Regions from separate parts of the Pseudoalteromonas sp. S1727 genome, predicted to be linked through region 1. Evidence: predicted binding sites of a transcription regulator. Region 1 holds the regulator's gene; the other holds the start of a gene.
What was found. The regulator LexA, encoded in region 1, represses DNA repair genes until DNA is damaged. The targets are predictions, from matches to a motif close to TACTGTATNNNNATACAGTA.
Positions count from the first base shown of each region.

Region 1 (7,790 bases):
TAAATTAGTGAGTTTTCAGTCTACACTTTTAAACATTTTTCTACAGTTAAGATCATAAAAATAGTTAAAATGTACCTTTATTGTGTATTTGTTAATAGGTTTAAAGCATGAAGTTAGGAGGACTTGGACTCGGTGCATTATTGTGTGTAAATGTGCTTACTCAGGCGCCAGCTATAGCTGCTACACAGCATCAGCTTGATTTGGGTGTTACCGACCTCGCCGGTTTTGATGAGTCATTTTTAGGAGCGCGTTATCGTTATTTTGCTGAAGATCTAGAGCCTCTAACTGGGCCATATGATCTTAAAGCCGACTTAAATAGAGTCAATAACTATGCTTTTGGTGGGTTTTCGAACGGTGATTTTAGTTATTTAAATACAGATGCAGCAGTGTATGGCCCCGAGGGGTTAGTTATGCAGGGCAGTCTGCAAAGAATCTCCGATGATAACAAGGATTGGCAAGATACAGCTTACTTAGTCAGTGCTGCACTTGGCAAGCAGATGAATGAGCAGCTACAACTTGGTTTTAACGCTTATTACAGTCGTGTTGAAAGCAATTGGCGGCAAGAGGTTAAGAATGTTGCAGTAGAGTGGACATATGCGCCCTATGTACGCTGGACAGATATCAATAAAAATCAAGGTTGGGATTTAGAATTAAAACAATTAGCAGGGCGTTATAAATATGTACGAGGTAAAGCTGTTTACTATGTTAATCAGGCTTGGTCAGTGGGGTTAATTGCTAATATACGCAATGAAAAGCATCTTAGTGACAACTATGAGTTACAAACACACTATTGGTTTAATCAGCATATAGCATTAAAGTTTGGCCTTGGCTCGGCGTTAGATTCTGAGAGTGATTTAAATAGCGTAAGCTTATTATTAACGGCGCGTTTATAGTCAATTTATATTTGCGATTTTCAGATAACTGTATATACTCACAGTTAAATGTACTGTATGGAAAACCAGTTGTATGCGCCCATTAACGAATCGCCAAGCTCAAATTCTCGAACTTATTAAAGTATTTATTAAAGATACCGGTATGCCGCCAACCCGTGCTGAGATTGCGCAAACGTTAGGCTTTAAAAGCGCCAATGCAGCTGAAGAGCATCTAAAAGCACTGGCTAAAAAAGGTGTTATAAAAATGAAGCCCGGCGCTAGCCGTGGTATTCAATTAGTTGAGGAAGATGAGCCTGAGCAGCTAGGTTTGCCGCTGATTGGCCGCGTCGCTGCTGGTGAGCCAATTTTGGCAGAGCAGCATGTTGAGAGTCACTGCCAAGTTGACCCATTATTATTTAAACCTGCTGCCGACTTTTTATTACGAGTGCAAGGCATGAGTATGAAAGACATTGGTATTATGGATGGTGATTTACTGGCAGTACATAGCACTCAAGTTGCTGAAAATGGCCAAGTGGTCGTTGCTCGTGTTGATGATGATGTAACAGTGAAGCGCCTTGAAAAAGCAGGTAAAAAAGTTTTCTTACATGCTGAAAATGATGAATTTGCACCAATTGAAGTGGATTTGGAGCATGAATCTTTCAATATTGAAGGGCTGGCAGTTGGCGTGATCCGTAACGCTGACTGGATGTAAACCTATTGCGCACCAAATTGGTGAAGTTTGGTGCTTTGAATTTTTTTTACTTCTTTAGTGGTTAAATTTAATACTTAGCTACGCTTCCCAAGCCCTTGCCAGCTCTACTTTAGGTTACTTTTTGGCTACTGCTACATCCCCTCCATTAGAAAATAACGCGCTGATTTTTAGTTGTTATTTATGCACCAAAAGAGAAATTTATTGCCCCTAAAACTTGCTAATTGTTCGTTTTTTAACTAATTGGTTAATACACTGTGTTAACAACTGTCTTTAAAAGTTGCGAGTTTCTGTAGTAAAAGCACTTTCTGAAGCAGGTTTGATCACCAGTTACAATAAAAAAATAACGAATTGGCGTGAAATAAAGTAGTGCCGCCTTTTCGCTTTGCGTCTTGCAATAGCATCAAAAGGAGCCGTCACATGGGTAAACTGAGCGCTACCTTGTGGCTTATATTACTTATGCTTCCGCAGCAATTGTTGGCGAATAGCCAATTTAATATGCGCGAAGGTGTAACCGATATAAGTAATAATGTTTATCAACTACACATGACTATATTTATAATTTGTTGTGTGATTGGGGTGATTGTATTTGCCGTTATGTTTTGGGCGTTAATACATCATCGTAAATCAAAAGGGGCTATTCCAGCCCAATTCCATGAAAGTACTAAAGTTGAAATACTTTGGACTGCTATTCCATTTGTTATTCTCATCGCGATGGCTGTGCCTGCGACTAAAACGTTGATTGCGATGGAGGATGCAAGTAAAGCTGATTTAACGATTAAAATTACAGGGTCACAATGGAAATGGCATTATGAGTACATGGGCGAAGGTGTTGCTTTTTACTCTATCCTATCAACTCCACAAGAACAAATAACCAATCAAGCGGATAAAACTAACACCTACCTTCTAGAGGTAGACAAACCTTTAGTCTTGCCAATCAATAAAAAAATACGCTTTTTGATGACCTCCGATGATGTGATCCACTCGTGGTGGGTCCCTGATTTTGCGGTTAAAAAAGATGCCAACCCGGGTTTTATCAATGAAACGTGGACGAAAATAAATGAACAGGGCATTTATCGCGGGCAATGCGCTGAGTTGTGCGGCAAAGACCACGGTTTTATGCCCGTGGTGGTGGAAGCTAAATCTGAGCAAGAATTTGCGACATGGCTGGCTGATGCTAAACAAGCTAAGCAAAAAGCAGCTGCTGCGGATGCGGCATTACTCGATCAAACATTACCTAAAGAAGAGTTAATGACGTTGGGTGAACAAGTTTACATGGCCAGTTGTGCAGCATGCCATCAACCAACAGGTATGGGGCTGCCAGGAGTGTTTCCTGCGCTGAAAGGCAATCCGGTGGTGCTTGGTGATATTAAAGATCATATTGATGTCGTACTACATGGCCGCCCAGGTACTGCGATGCAAGCATTTGCTAAGCAATTATCAATTAAGCAATTAGCGGCGGTTATTACTTACAAACGTAATGCGTGGGGTAATGATACCGGCGATGTTATTCAACCGAGTCAGATCCAAGCTGAGCTTGATGCAACATCGGAGGCTAAATAATGAGTAGCGTAACACAGCAACATGATAATACAGCTGCAGATCATGATGATGGCCATCATCACCCTGCTAAAGGGTTTAAGCGCTGGCTATTTACTACCAATCACAAAGATATTGGTAGCTTATATTTAATTTTCTCGCTCACCATGTTTTTAATTGGTGGCGCAATGGCAATGGTGATCCGAGCTGAATTATTTCAGCCAGGGTTGCAGTTAGTCGAACCACATTTTTTTAATCAGATGACCACAGTACATGGTTTGATTATGGTGTTTGGTGCGGTTATGCCAGCCTTTACAGGGCTTGCAAACTGGATGGTGCCACTGATGATTGGCGCACCAGATATGGCCTTGCCGCGCATGAATAACTGGAGTTTTTGGATCCTACCATTCGCGTTTTTAATTCTATTGGCGTCATTGTTTATGCCTGGTGGCGGACCTGCATTTGGTTGGACATTTTATGCACCGCTTTCAACCACCTACAGTAATGATAACACTGCGTTATTTGTGTTTGCTGTGCATATTATGGGGATCAGCTCAATTATGGGCGCAATAAATGTCATAGTGACCATAGTGAATATGCGTGCTCCAGGCATGACATGGATGAAACTTCCGTTGTTTGTCTGGACTTGGCTAATCACCGCATTTTTATTAATTGCAGTAATGCCAGTATTGGCAGGTGCGGTGACTATGGTACTCACTGATAAGTATTTTGCTACGAGCTTTTTTGATGCAGCGGGCGGTGGCGACCCTGTGATGTTTCAACACATCTTCTGGTTCTTTGGTCATCCTGAAGTGTACATCATGATTTTGCCTGCCTTTGGTATTATATCGACCATAGTGCCTACCTTTTCACGCAAGAAGCTATTTGGCTATGCTTCTATGGTTTATGCCACCTCCTCGATTGCTTTACTGAGCTTTATTGTATGGGCGCATCATATGTTTACCACAGGGATGCCCGTCGCCGCTGAATTGTTTTTTATGTATGCAACTATGCTGATATCAGTGCCAACGGGGGTAAAAGTATTTAATTGGGTAGCCACTATGTGGCGTGGTTCGATTAGTTTTGAAGTGCCGATGTTGTTCAGTATCGCATTTATCGTGTTGTTTACGATAGGTGGCTTTTCAGGCTTGATGTTAGCGATTACCCCTGCTGATTTTCAGTATCACGATACTTACTTTGTAGTAGCGCATTTTCACTATGTATTAGTCACTGGCGCGGTATTCTCAATTATGGCGGGGGCTTATTATTGGCTACCTAAATGGACGGGCAACATGTTTAATACCACCTTGGCGAAGTGGCATTTTTGGCTGTCGTTAGTGAGTGTGAATGTATTGTTTTTCCCTATGCATTTTGTGGGACTTGCGGGTATGCCAAGACGTATCCCTGATTATGCGCTGCAATTTGCTGATTTTAACGCAATTATAAGTCTTGGTGGCTTTGCCTTTGGTTTATCGCAATTACTGTTTGTGGTGGTGGTATTTAAGTGCGCCAGAGGTGGCGATAAAGTGCCTGCGAAAGTCTGGGATGGCGCTGAAGGATTAGAGTGGGAAGTAGATTCACCCGCGCCATATCATACCTTCGAAACACCGCCGGAGATCAAGTAATGAGCCATGCACCACTGCTTAAGCGTTTAGTGCTGATATGCCTAGGTATGTTTGCTTTTGCCTTTGCGTTGGTGCCGTTATACGACGTTTTTTGTGATGTAACCGGGCTCAATGGTAAACCATCGCTAGAACAAGCGAAGCAAAGCACCAGTATTAATGAAGCACGCGAGGTGGATGTGAGCTTTACTACCCATGCACAAAGTGGGGCACCGTTTGCGGTGCAATCAGCTGAATACAGTGTTGCAGTAAAGCCTGGGGCAATGCGCGAAGTAGTGTTTAAAGCAAAAAACCTCAGTAATGAAGATAAAGTTATGCAGGCGGTACCTTCAGTATCGCCAGGAAAAGCAGCCAAGTATTTACACAAAATGGCCTGCTTTTGTTTTGATCAACAGCCATTGAAAGCCGGTGAAGAGGTTGAGTTTAAGTTACTTTTTTACGTTGATACAGAGTTACCTGATGATGTAGAAGAGCTCACCTTATCTTATACCGTGTTTGATATTAGTAGTCAGTTAGTGGCTAGTAATTAGGAGCAAACGAGATGAATCAAAATTACGATAAATATTATGTGCCAGCACAAAGCCCGTGGCCTATTGTCGGCGCTGTGGCGATGTTTTTAATTGCTGTAGGCGCGGCACTGACGGTTATGCAGGCAAGCTCTGAAGCTGGCAATGGCCATTATATTCTTTACGCTGGTATAGCCATTTTGTTCTACATGCTGTTTAGTTGGTTTAAGAATGTGATTGAAGAATCACATCAAGGGTTATATTCAGCACAAATGGACCGCTCATTTCGCCAAGGAATGAGCTGGTTTATTTTCTCTGAAGTAATGTTTTTTATGGCCTTTTTTGGTGCCTTGTTTTATGCGCGAATGATCTCCGTTCCTTGGTTAGGTGGTGCGGGTAACAACGCCATGACTAATGAGGTTTTATGGCCAACATTTGAAGCAGTGTGGCCGTTGGTAACAACGCCTGCTGGGGGAACCACCCAAGCGATGGGCTGGCAGGGCTTACCATTAATAAATACATTAATCTTACTTTCCTCTTCGGTGACACTACACTTTGCGCATGTGGCAATGGAAAACAATAAACGTGGGCCATTAAAAGCTTTTTTAGGGCTCACTATTTTGCTAGGCGTTGTATTTTTAGGTTTGCAAGTAGCTGAGTATATTCACGCTTATAAAGACTTAGGGCTAACTTTAGATGCTGGAGTTTATGGCAATACGTTCTTCTTATTAACCGGCTTTCACGGCATGCACGTGACCCTCGGTACCATTATTTTGCTAGTGGTATTGTTTAGAATTTTAAAAGGTCATTTTAGCCCAGATAAGCATTTTGCATTTCAAGCTGCAGCTTGGTACTGGCATTTTGTTGATGTGGTTTGGTTATGTTTATTTGTGTTTGTATATGTGTTGTAGGGTTGGCATTGGGGTAGATGTAACCGAGTTTAAGTGCAGCAATTACAACGATAAGTACTAGGACGGAAAATAACACGCGGCGGCCTAAATAGTATGACATTGGCCGCCCATTATTTCGACCTGAGACCATAATAAATAATGCTCTAAATAAGTTAAAAAGTATAAACAATAACAACAGTACGATAATAATTTTAATAATCACTGGGTTCACCTTTATGCAGCTAATTTTATGGCGTAAACAAAAGCTTAGCTCAATTTTCATCGTTTGCGTGGTGATCGTTGTGGTAATGGTGTGTTTGCGATTAAGTTATTGGCAAGTTCAACGAGCACAAGCCAAAACACAGCAACTTACTCATATTGCCAGTGTGCAAGCTCAAGGGCTGATGCAATGGTCACAAGTGCAGGCATTGCCTAATGATTGGAATAAAACCGGCGTGCAGGCGACTTTAACTGGCAGGATAAACGGTGATGGTTATTGGTTATTAGATAATCAAGTGTATCAAGGGCAAGTTGGCTATGATGTGCTAATGCTATTTAAGCCTACTACTAGCAAGGTGCCTCTATTAATTAATTTTGGTTGGGTTAAAGCGCCGGTGTCACGAGAACAGTTACCGTCTATAACGCTACCGAGTAAACCTATCACAATCAATGTTCAACTCAAGCAGGGGAAGCTTAGTGGTTTCACCTTAGATAACGCAGCAATAAAACCTGAGGATGGCCGTTGGCCAAAGCGGGTACAAACCATTGATTTACAATTATTCACTCAACAAGCAGAACAAGCAATGGCTGATTTTATTGGTTATCGGCAAGGTTTAGGTGATGAGTTAGGTATACCGCATTATCAAGCTGTAGTAATGAGCCCGCAAAAGCATTATGGCTATGCTGTGCAATGGCTATTAATTGCTTTGGCATGTGTGGTGGTCACTGTTTTTGCGAGTAAAAGAAGGAATTAACATGAAAAATAAACCTATGGTTATTTTTATTGGTTGCTGTTTAGTGCCTTTAGTTCTGGCTTATTTAGCATTAAAGCTAGACTGGATGCCTTCGACATCGACGAATAATGGTGAGTTTTTAACTACTGAAGTAAAAATTAAAGATTGGAAAAACTCAGAGCATAAGCAATGGACGATTGCTTTAAACCATCCAAAGCACTGCCAGCAGGCATGCGCTGAGCAGTTGCAAGCACTAGATAACCTATATATTGCGCTAGGTAAAAACCAAGGCAAGGTTGATATGGTTATTTTAGGCGCCACGCAGCAAGCCTCCTCTACTTGGCCGCAACTAGCCGGTATTGAGGAACTGACACCAGCCAGCTTATATTTAATCGATCATATGGGCTTAGTGGTTTTGCAATACCCGTATCGTGAAGAACCACAACAGAACCGTTTAACGCAAAAAGGCTTGCTCCAAGATTTAAAAAAATTACTTAACTATTCGCGTTCTAGCTGATCAAGGGAGTGTTAACTATGTATAAAAATTATAAGCACTTAGTGTTAGCCACTTTTCTGTTATCAATTTTAGTTGTTGGCTTAGGTGCCTATACGCGCCTTAGTGATGCGGGATTAGGATGTCCTGACTGGCCTGGTTGTTATGGTTTTTTAACTGTGCCAAAACATGAGGCTGATTTAGCT
Region 1 is NZ_PNDT01000025.1:46,225-54,014, reverse strand. It holds gene CWB85_RS08075 (hypothetical protein) at 108-893, shown strand; gene lexA (transcriptional repressor LexA) at 967-1,584, shown strand; gene coxB (cytochrome c oxidase subunit II) at 2,002-3,144, shown strand; gene ctaD (cytochrome c oxidase subunit I) at 3,144-4,745, shown strand; gene CWB85_RS08055 (cytochrome c oxidase assembly protein) at 4,745-5,272, shown strand; gene CWB85_RS08050 (cytochrome c oxidase subunit 3) at 5,284-6,159, shown strand; gene CWB85_RS23000 (DUF2909 domain-containing protein) at 6,059-6,421, opposite strand; gene CWB85_RS08040 (SURF1 family protein) at 6,375-7,112, shown strand; gene CWB85_RS08035 (hypothetical protein) at 7,114-7,608, shown strand; gene CWB85_RS08030 (COX15/CtaA family protein) at 7,626-7,790, shown strand, end outside.

Region 2 (7,790 bases), on a different contig from region 1:
GTGATGTTTTCAATCAAACCGTTATTAGACTTATTTGATATTCCACCGCTTAGAGTATTACGCCGTAACTTGGGCGATAAGTTGTTAGTGAGTAAAGTGCATTTAGGCATGTCGGCTGTGACGGTATTTTTACTTATGTGGCTATTTAGTAATAACTTAAAAATCACCGCTATTTTATTTGTATCAACGTTGATTTTAATCGCTATCTTATTTTTGCTCTCGCGGTTGATCTTCGGTGGTGGTCGTAAGTTAGGCCTGCGTCCAGGTAGTAGCTGGTCACTTGCGATTGCCTCTATTCAAAAACGTGCCAATGCCAATGCGGTGCAGTTGATCAGTTTTTCACTTGCTATAAAACTGCTGTTATTTTTAGTGGTACTTAAAAACGATATGATCGCGGATTGGCAGTCGCAACTACCTAGCGACGCGCCAAATGCCTTTTTGGTTAATATCACTGAAACAGAATTACCAGATGTTAATGCGTTTTTAGAACAAAAGAACATTCAGGTGTCTGACTTTTATCCAACTGTGCGAGGGCGTGTAAACGCAGTGAATGGCGAACTGGTTGCCCGTGAAGTGTCATTACAAGATAACGAAAAGAAAGACGAAGAAGCCCGCTCAGGTATAGGTCGCGAGCTTAATCTTACTTGGCTTGAGCAAGCGCCTGCACAAAATGAGATCATTGATGGTAAGTGGTTTGCTGATAACGCGACCGCGGAGGCGTCAATAGAAGAGTCTATGCTTGAGCGCTTAGATGTAAAACTTGGTGATACCTTGACCTTTTTAATCGGTGCACAGTCGTTTGATGCCAAAATTACCAGTGTTCGTAAAGTGAATTGGGCAACACTAAAGCCTAACTTCTTTATTATTTTAAGTCCTGATGTTTTAGCGGATTTTCCGGCAACCTATATTTCATCGGTACGAATTAATGCCGAGCAAAAACGCGACTTTAGTCAATTATTACGTAGTTACCCAACCATCAACGCCATCGACGTAGATAGTTTTGTCACTCAAATACGCTCAACTATTTCGCAAGTATCCCTAGCAATTGGTTTTGTATTGGCGATTGTGGTGTTGTGCGGCGGCTTAGTATTGATCTCACAAGTACAAGCAAGCTTGGGTGAGCGGATGCAAGAAATTGTTATATTGCGTACCTTAGGGGCAAAAGGACGGTTAATAAAAAATGCGACCTTGTATGAATTTTTATTACTCGGCAGCGCGGCAGGCTTCGTAGCTGCGTTGGTTAGCGATGTTGCCTTATTAATCGTGCAACGTGAGATGTTCGATTTAGCCGGTAAGCTGCACCCACATATTTGGTTAATTGGGCCAATAGTAGGGGGCATGTTTGTAGCATCTCTAGGTTACTTCATGATAGCCCGAACCATGCGTAAAAATACTCAAGGTTTGCTGCGCTCTTTAGCCTAACAGGTTAGCAATTGAACAAGCCCGTTTTTACGGGCTTTTTTGCACTGGTAATTTATACAGTGCTCTGGCATTATTACTGCAATTAATTATTTATACTGATTGGGCACGTATTGGCTATTATTTTAGGGATTGATCCTGGCTCACGTTTAACCGGTTATGGGGTAATTGCCCATCAAGGGGCTAAATTTACTTATTTAGGTAGTGGCTGTATTAAATTGGCTGATCATGATTTTCCCATTCGATTAAAAATGATTTACCAAGGTGTTAGTCAACTGATTGAGCAATTTTCGCCGGATCACTTCGCTATCGAAAAAGTGTTTATGGCGCATAACCCAGATTCAGCATTAAAACTGGGGCAAGCCCGTGGTGCGGCAATAGTAGGCGCAGCTATCGCAGAACTGCCCGTTTTTGAGTATTCTGCGCGGCAAATAAAACAAGCCGTAGTGGGTAATGGTGGTGCCGATAAAAGCCAAGTACAGCACATGGTTAAAAATATTTTAAAATTGCCCAGTACCCCGCAAGCAGACGCCGCCGATGCATTGGCAATTGCAATATGCCATGCTCATTCAGATCAAAATTTAATAAAACTAGCGGGCAGTGCCAGTAAAACCGTTAGAGGACGATTAAGGAAATAACATGATAGGTCGCTTAAATGGCATTTTAGTCGAAAAACAACCGCCAGAAATCTTACTTGAAGTAAGTGGAGTGGGTTATGAAGTAAATATGCCAATGACCTGCTTTTATGATCTGCCTAATATTGGCGAGCAGGCCATTGTATATACGCATTTTGTAGTGAGAGAAGACGCACAATTATTGTTTGGTTTTAATAATAAAACTGAACGCGCATTATTTAGAGAGTTATTAAAAGCGAACGGCGTAGGGCCTAAACTCGGTTTAGCGATTTTGTCTGGTATGTCTGCTAAACAATTTGTGAACTGCGTGAATAATGAAGATGCCACAAGCTTAGTTAAGCTCCCTGGAGTTGGCAAAAAAACCGCTGAGCGCTTAGTACTGGAAATGAAAGATCGATTGAAAGATTGGGGTAATGACTTATTCACGCCATTTAGTGATAATGCGGTGATAGAGCCTGCTGCCGATACGTTGATCGCAAATAATGCGGCAGATGACGCGGTTTCGGCCTTAGTGTCGTTGGGTTATAAATTGGCGCAAGCACAAAAAACAGTAAAATCAGTAGCCAAACCTGATATGTCTACAGAGGTTCTTATTAAAGAATCTTTAAAATCAATGTTGTGAGTAAACCATGATTGAAGCGGATCGTTTAATTGATGCGACAGAACAAAGTAATGAAGATGTTGTTGATCGCGCTATACGGCCAAAACTATTAGCCGATTACACAGGTCAGCCCCATGTTAAACAGCAAATGGAAATATTTATAGAGGCGGCTCGAACCCGTGGTGAAGCACTCGATCATTTATTAATATTTGGCCCTCCAGGGTTAGGTAAAACCACCTTGGCGAATATTGTTGCGAACGAGCTGAATGTCAGTATTAAAACCACATCAGGCCCGGTACTTGAAAAAGCAGGGGACTTAGCCGCGCTACTTACCAATCTTGAAGAAGGTGATGTACTGTTTATAGATGAAATACACAGACTTAGTCCTCAAGTTGAAGAGATTTTATATCCTGCCATGGAAGATTACCAACTTGATTTAATGATTGGTGAAGGCCCTGCAGCACGGTCAATCAAGCTTGATTTACCTGCCTTTACACTCATTGGCGCCACTACGCGGGCAGGCTCGTTAACATCACCGCTGAGAGATCGCTTTGGTATTGTGCAGCGCTTAGAATTTTATTCTGTTGCTGATCTCTCAACCATAGTAGGGCGTTCAGCACATTATTTAAATTTACAAATGTGTGATGATGGCGCAGCTGAAATAGCGAAACGCTCTCGTGGCACTCCGCGTATTGCAAATCGATTATTGCGTCGAGTACGTGATTACACGCAAGTAAAATCAGATGGAACTGTTAATGCTGAAGTAGCAGAGCAGGCGCTGAACATGATTGATGTTGATAAAAGTGGTTTTGACTACATGGATCGTAAATACTTGCTTGCCATCATAGAAAAATTTATGGGTGGCCCTGTAGGCTTAGATAACTTAGCAGCCGCCATCGGTGAAGAAAAAGAAACCATCGAAGATGTGATTGAACCATACTTGATCCAGCAAGGTTTCATACAGCGAACTCCACGCGGGCGGATTGTGTCTGATAACGCTTACCATCACTTTGGCTTATTAGCAAAGCAACAGTAAATCTCACTTCCAGTGGTTATACGCGCATGTATAGCCACCTATAGTTGTCTTTTTAACCGCTTAGCCTATGTACATAGGTATTTAGTTGTTGTAACAAATATAATTCACATGCTGTTAAGTTTGTAAACGATATTGTATCCCACATAGCGCGGCGCTTAGCTTTTATTTAGGGCAAAAAAAAGCCCGCATAAAGATGCGGGCAAACAACAAGTTGAAGGAAGTAATCTAGGGAACACAGCTTAAACTCATCAAGTTTTATCAAGAGGACTTTAAGCTTAGCAATACGAAAAATCAGATTCATATTGCAAAGAACTGGGCTTCATGAAGTATTCATTACTGCGCTAGCTCGGTATGGGGGAATAATACGCAATAGTTGTTTTTTGTTCAAACTAGAAAAATTTAATTTTCAGATAAAAAAAACTAATAGCTAGACTTTTTTGTTTTCTTTATTTGTGTTCATAAAATTCACAGAAAGTTATTAGTTTGTTGAATTTATGAAACTTTATTTGGTTGGTTGGTTTTTAAACGGATTAGTTAAACTGTCCTGTTTTAAACTTTAAATGGTGCTTTTGCGTGGTTATGCACACATAGTGAATAAACGCAGTGTTTTATAGAGTTTTTGTTGATAAATACGCACCGTGCCAGAATATTTATCTAGGTCGTTGGAAATAGAGCTTGAATTGCGTTGGCTGATTTAGCTAAATAAAAAGTTGCAGACCTGCTTTTCAACGTTTTTTGTTGCTAATTCACAGCAATAGCGTTGTCAGTAACGAGCTGAATAGATACACTAGTTGCAACTTTAGGCCAACCTGTTGGTCTGATAGCTAGCGTATAAAGAAATGGTATTTTTACAAGAAATCTTATTAGGAGTTTAATGTGGGTTCAGGGCTTAATTTTTTAGATTTAATTCTAGAAGCAAGTTTTCTTGTGCAGTTGGTAATGTTGGCACTCGTTGCAATGTCAGTCATGTCATGGGCAATAATTTTTCAACGTAAGAAAGCTATTTCTGATGCGTTAACACAAGCAAAACGTTTTGAACAAAAGTTTTGGTCTGGCATCGATTTAAGTAAACTTTACAACGAAATATCGTCACGCAGTGGTAATTCAAGTGGTATAGAAGCATTGTTTATTGCTGGCTTTAAAGAATTTGCACGTCATAAAAAAACATCGTTTCAAAGTGCCAGTATTGTAATGGAAGGTACACACCGCTCAATGCGTGTGGCTTTATCTCGTGAAATTGAAAAACTAGAATCAAGCTTATCGTTTTTGGCAACGGTTGGCTCTATTAGCCCTTATATTGGTTTATTTGGTACTGTGTGGGGCATAATGAATGCCTTTATCGCGCTGGGTGAAGTTAAGCAAGCAACCTTACAGATGGTAGCACCAGGCATTGCCGAGGCGTTGATAGCTACAGCAATGGGTCTATTTGCAGCAATCCCAGCTGTAATTGCCTATAACCGCTTTGCTAACAAAGTTGAAAAACTTGAATCTCACTACATTAACTTTATGGAAGAGTTCGCGAATATTTTACACCGTCAAGCAGCTACACAAATAGAGGCAAAAGCGAATGTATCAGCGTAAGAAACGTCGTCCTGTTGCAGAGATAAACGTAGTTCCTTATATAGATGTAATGTTGGTATTATTGATCATCTTTATGGCAACAGCGCCTTTGATCACTCACGGTGTTAAAGTTGATTTACCAAAAATGGAAGAATCAGATTTAGTTGATACTAAAGATACACCGCCAATTATTGCCTCTATTGATTCGCAAGGTAAGTACTATGTAAGCATTGGTACTGATCCTGAGGAGCCAATGGAAGCTTTAGATGTCGCTGCAGTGATCAAATTACAATTAATGAAAAATCCAGAAACGCCAGTAATGATCAAAGGATCAGGCAAAGTATCGTACCAAGAGGTATTGTTACTAATGGACTTTTTGAAAAACGCAGGCGTACCTTCGGTAGGTTTAATGACTGAATCATTTGAAGGGAATAAAAAATAGTATGGGTGCTTCAGTAGTAAAGTCAGTGTTGTTGCACCTTGCGATTATAGGCGTGCTAATTGGCACTGCAAATTTTCATACTTCAGCACCTTCAGTAATGGAAGTAACATTAAATACTGCCATGCCTGAGGCTGAGAACGCGGTGTCAGCGGTGACTGTTGACCAAAAAATGGTTGAGCAAAAGATTGCTGAGTTAAAACGTCAAGAAGATGATAAAAAACGTGCTGAAGATAAACGTATTCGTGATTTAGAGCGCCGTGCATCGGATGCTCGTAAGCAACGTGAAGCAGAAGATAGACGAATTAAAAAATTAGAGCAAGAGCGTCGCGCGAAAGAGAAAGAAACCGCACAAGCACAAGCGCAGGCGAAAAAAGCCCGCGAAATTGAGCAAAAAGAACGTGAAAAAGCACAGCAAGCTGAAAAGCAAAAAGAGCAAGCTGAACTCGCTGCGAAAGCGGCTGCTGAAAAACGCAAAGCTGAAGAAGAAGCACTTAAAAAGGCGGAAGCAGAGCGCAAGCGTCAAGAGCAAGAAGCTAAAGAGCGTGCAGAAGCTGCTGAAGCCGCGCGTCAAAAAGCATTACAAGAACAAATGTTGCAAGAACAGCTAGCGTCAGAGCAAGCTGCACGTAATAAAGTTCGTCAACAACAAGTTGGCACTGAGGTTGATAAATACAAAGCATTAATAATGGCGCGGATCCAGCAAAACTTATTAATCGATGAAAAAATGAAAAATCAACAATGTCGTGTCAATATACGTCTAGGCTTTAATGGCTTGGTAACGCAGGTTAAATCATTAGGCGGTGATAAGTTAGTATGTGAAGCGGCGCTTAGAGCGGTGCGTATGGCTGATACGCTGCCAGTTTCTAAAGATAAAGATGTGTTTGAGCAATTAAAAAATATTAACTTAACAATTAAGCCACAATTTTAAAGGAATGGTATGTTCAACAAGTTGAAAACAGTTTGTTTAATTTTCGTTTTAGGCTTTGCTGGTGTTGCCAATGCAGCACTTGAAATAGTCATCACAGAGGGTATTGATGGAGCACGGCCTATTGCTATTGTGCCATTTAAATACAAGGGTGTTGGGCCAATTCCGCAAAAGCTCAGCACTGTAATTGCTGCTGATTTAATGCGCAGCGGAAAGTTTAAACCAATTGATGTAAATGAGATGCCGCAGTTGCCTAGTAAAGATGCAGACGTTGACTATGCTGCATGGGTAAATAAAGGTGTTGAAGCTATTTTAGTAGGTGAAGTTGAACAACAAACTGATGGCCGTTACTTAGTGCGTTATGAGTTGGTTGATGTTATTCGTGGTCAAATCACTGGCGGCGAAACGCAAATGATGAGCAATGGTAAGCTAATTAAAAGCCAAGATCATATTCAAGAAGCACGCGAGAGTGTAATTAGTGATACTGGCTTTAGACGTTATGCACACCGCATTAGTGATGTTATTTATGAAAAACTCACTGGTGAACGTGGTGCATTTTTAACTAAAATTGCGTATGTTATCGTGCGTGATGATGAACCTAAGCCGTATCAGCTAGTTGTAGCCGACTATGATGGTTTTAACGAGCAAGTATTGTTGCGCTCGCAAGAGCCATTGATGTCACCAGCGTGGTCACCTGATGGTACCAAGCTTGCGTATGTAACATTTGAGAATCGTCAAAGCCAAATTTATATCCAAGATTTATACTCAGGCAAACGTGAGTTAATCACTAGCCATCAAGGTATTAACGGTGCACCGCAGTTTTCGCCAGACGGCAAAAAATTACTTTTGGTACTATCAAAGGACAGAAACGGCGCAACAGAAGTGTATATGCTAGACTTAGCAACACGTAAAGAAACCCGTTTGACTAACCACCGTAGTATAGATACTGAACCGTCTTGGCATCCTAATGGTCAAGATATCGTGTTTACCTCTGAAAGGGGTGGTAATGCTCAGATTTATAAGTTAAATTTACAAACAGGTAGGTCACAACGAATGACCTTTGACGGTGACATGAATCTAGCAGGTTCAGTTACCCCTGATGGCAAAGAATTAGTGATGGTTAACCGTACCAACGGGCAGTACCATCTCGCTAAGAAAGAGCTGGCTACAGG
Region 2 is NZ_PNDT01000121.1:3,001-10,790, forward strand. It holds gene CWB85_RS20070 (ABC transporter permease) at 1-1,422, shown strand, start outside; gene ruvC (crossover junction endodeoxyribonuclease RuvC) at 1,533-2,057, shown strand; gene ruvA (Holliday junction branch migration protein RuvA) at 2,059-2,676, shown strand; gene ruvB (Holliday junction branch migration DNA helicase RuvB) at 2,684-3,691, shown strand; gene tolQ (protein TolQ) at 4,568-5,272, shown strand; gene tolR (protein TolR) at 5,259-5,693, shown strand; gene tolA (cell envelope integrity protein TolA) at 5,695-6,621, shown strand; gene tolB (Tol-Pal system beta propeller repeat protein TolB) at 6,631-7,790, shown strand, end outside.
Region 2: ruvC (crossover junction endodeoxyribonuclease RuvC) is a predicted target of LexA. The motif match lies at 1,465-1,484, and genes of this name have one in related genera.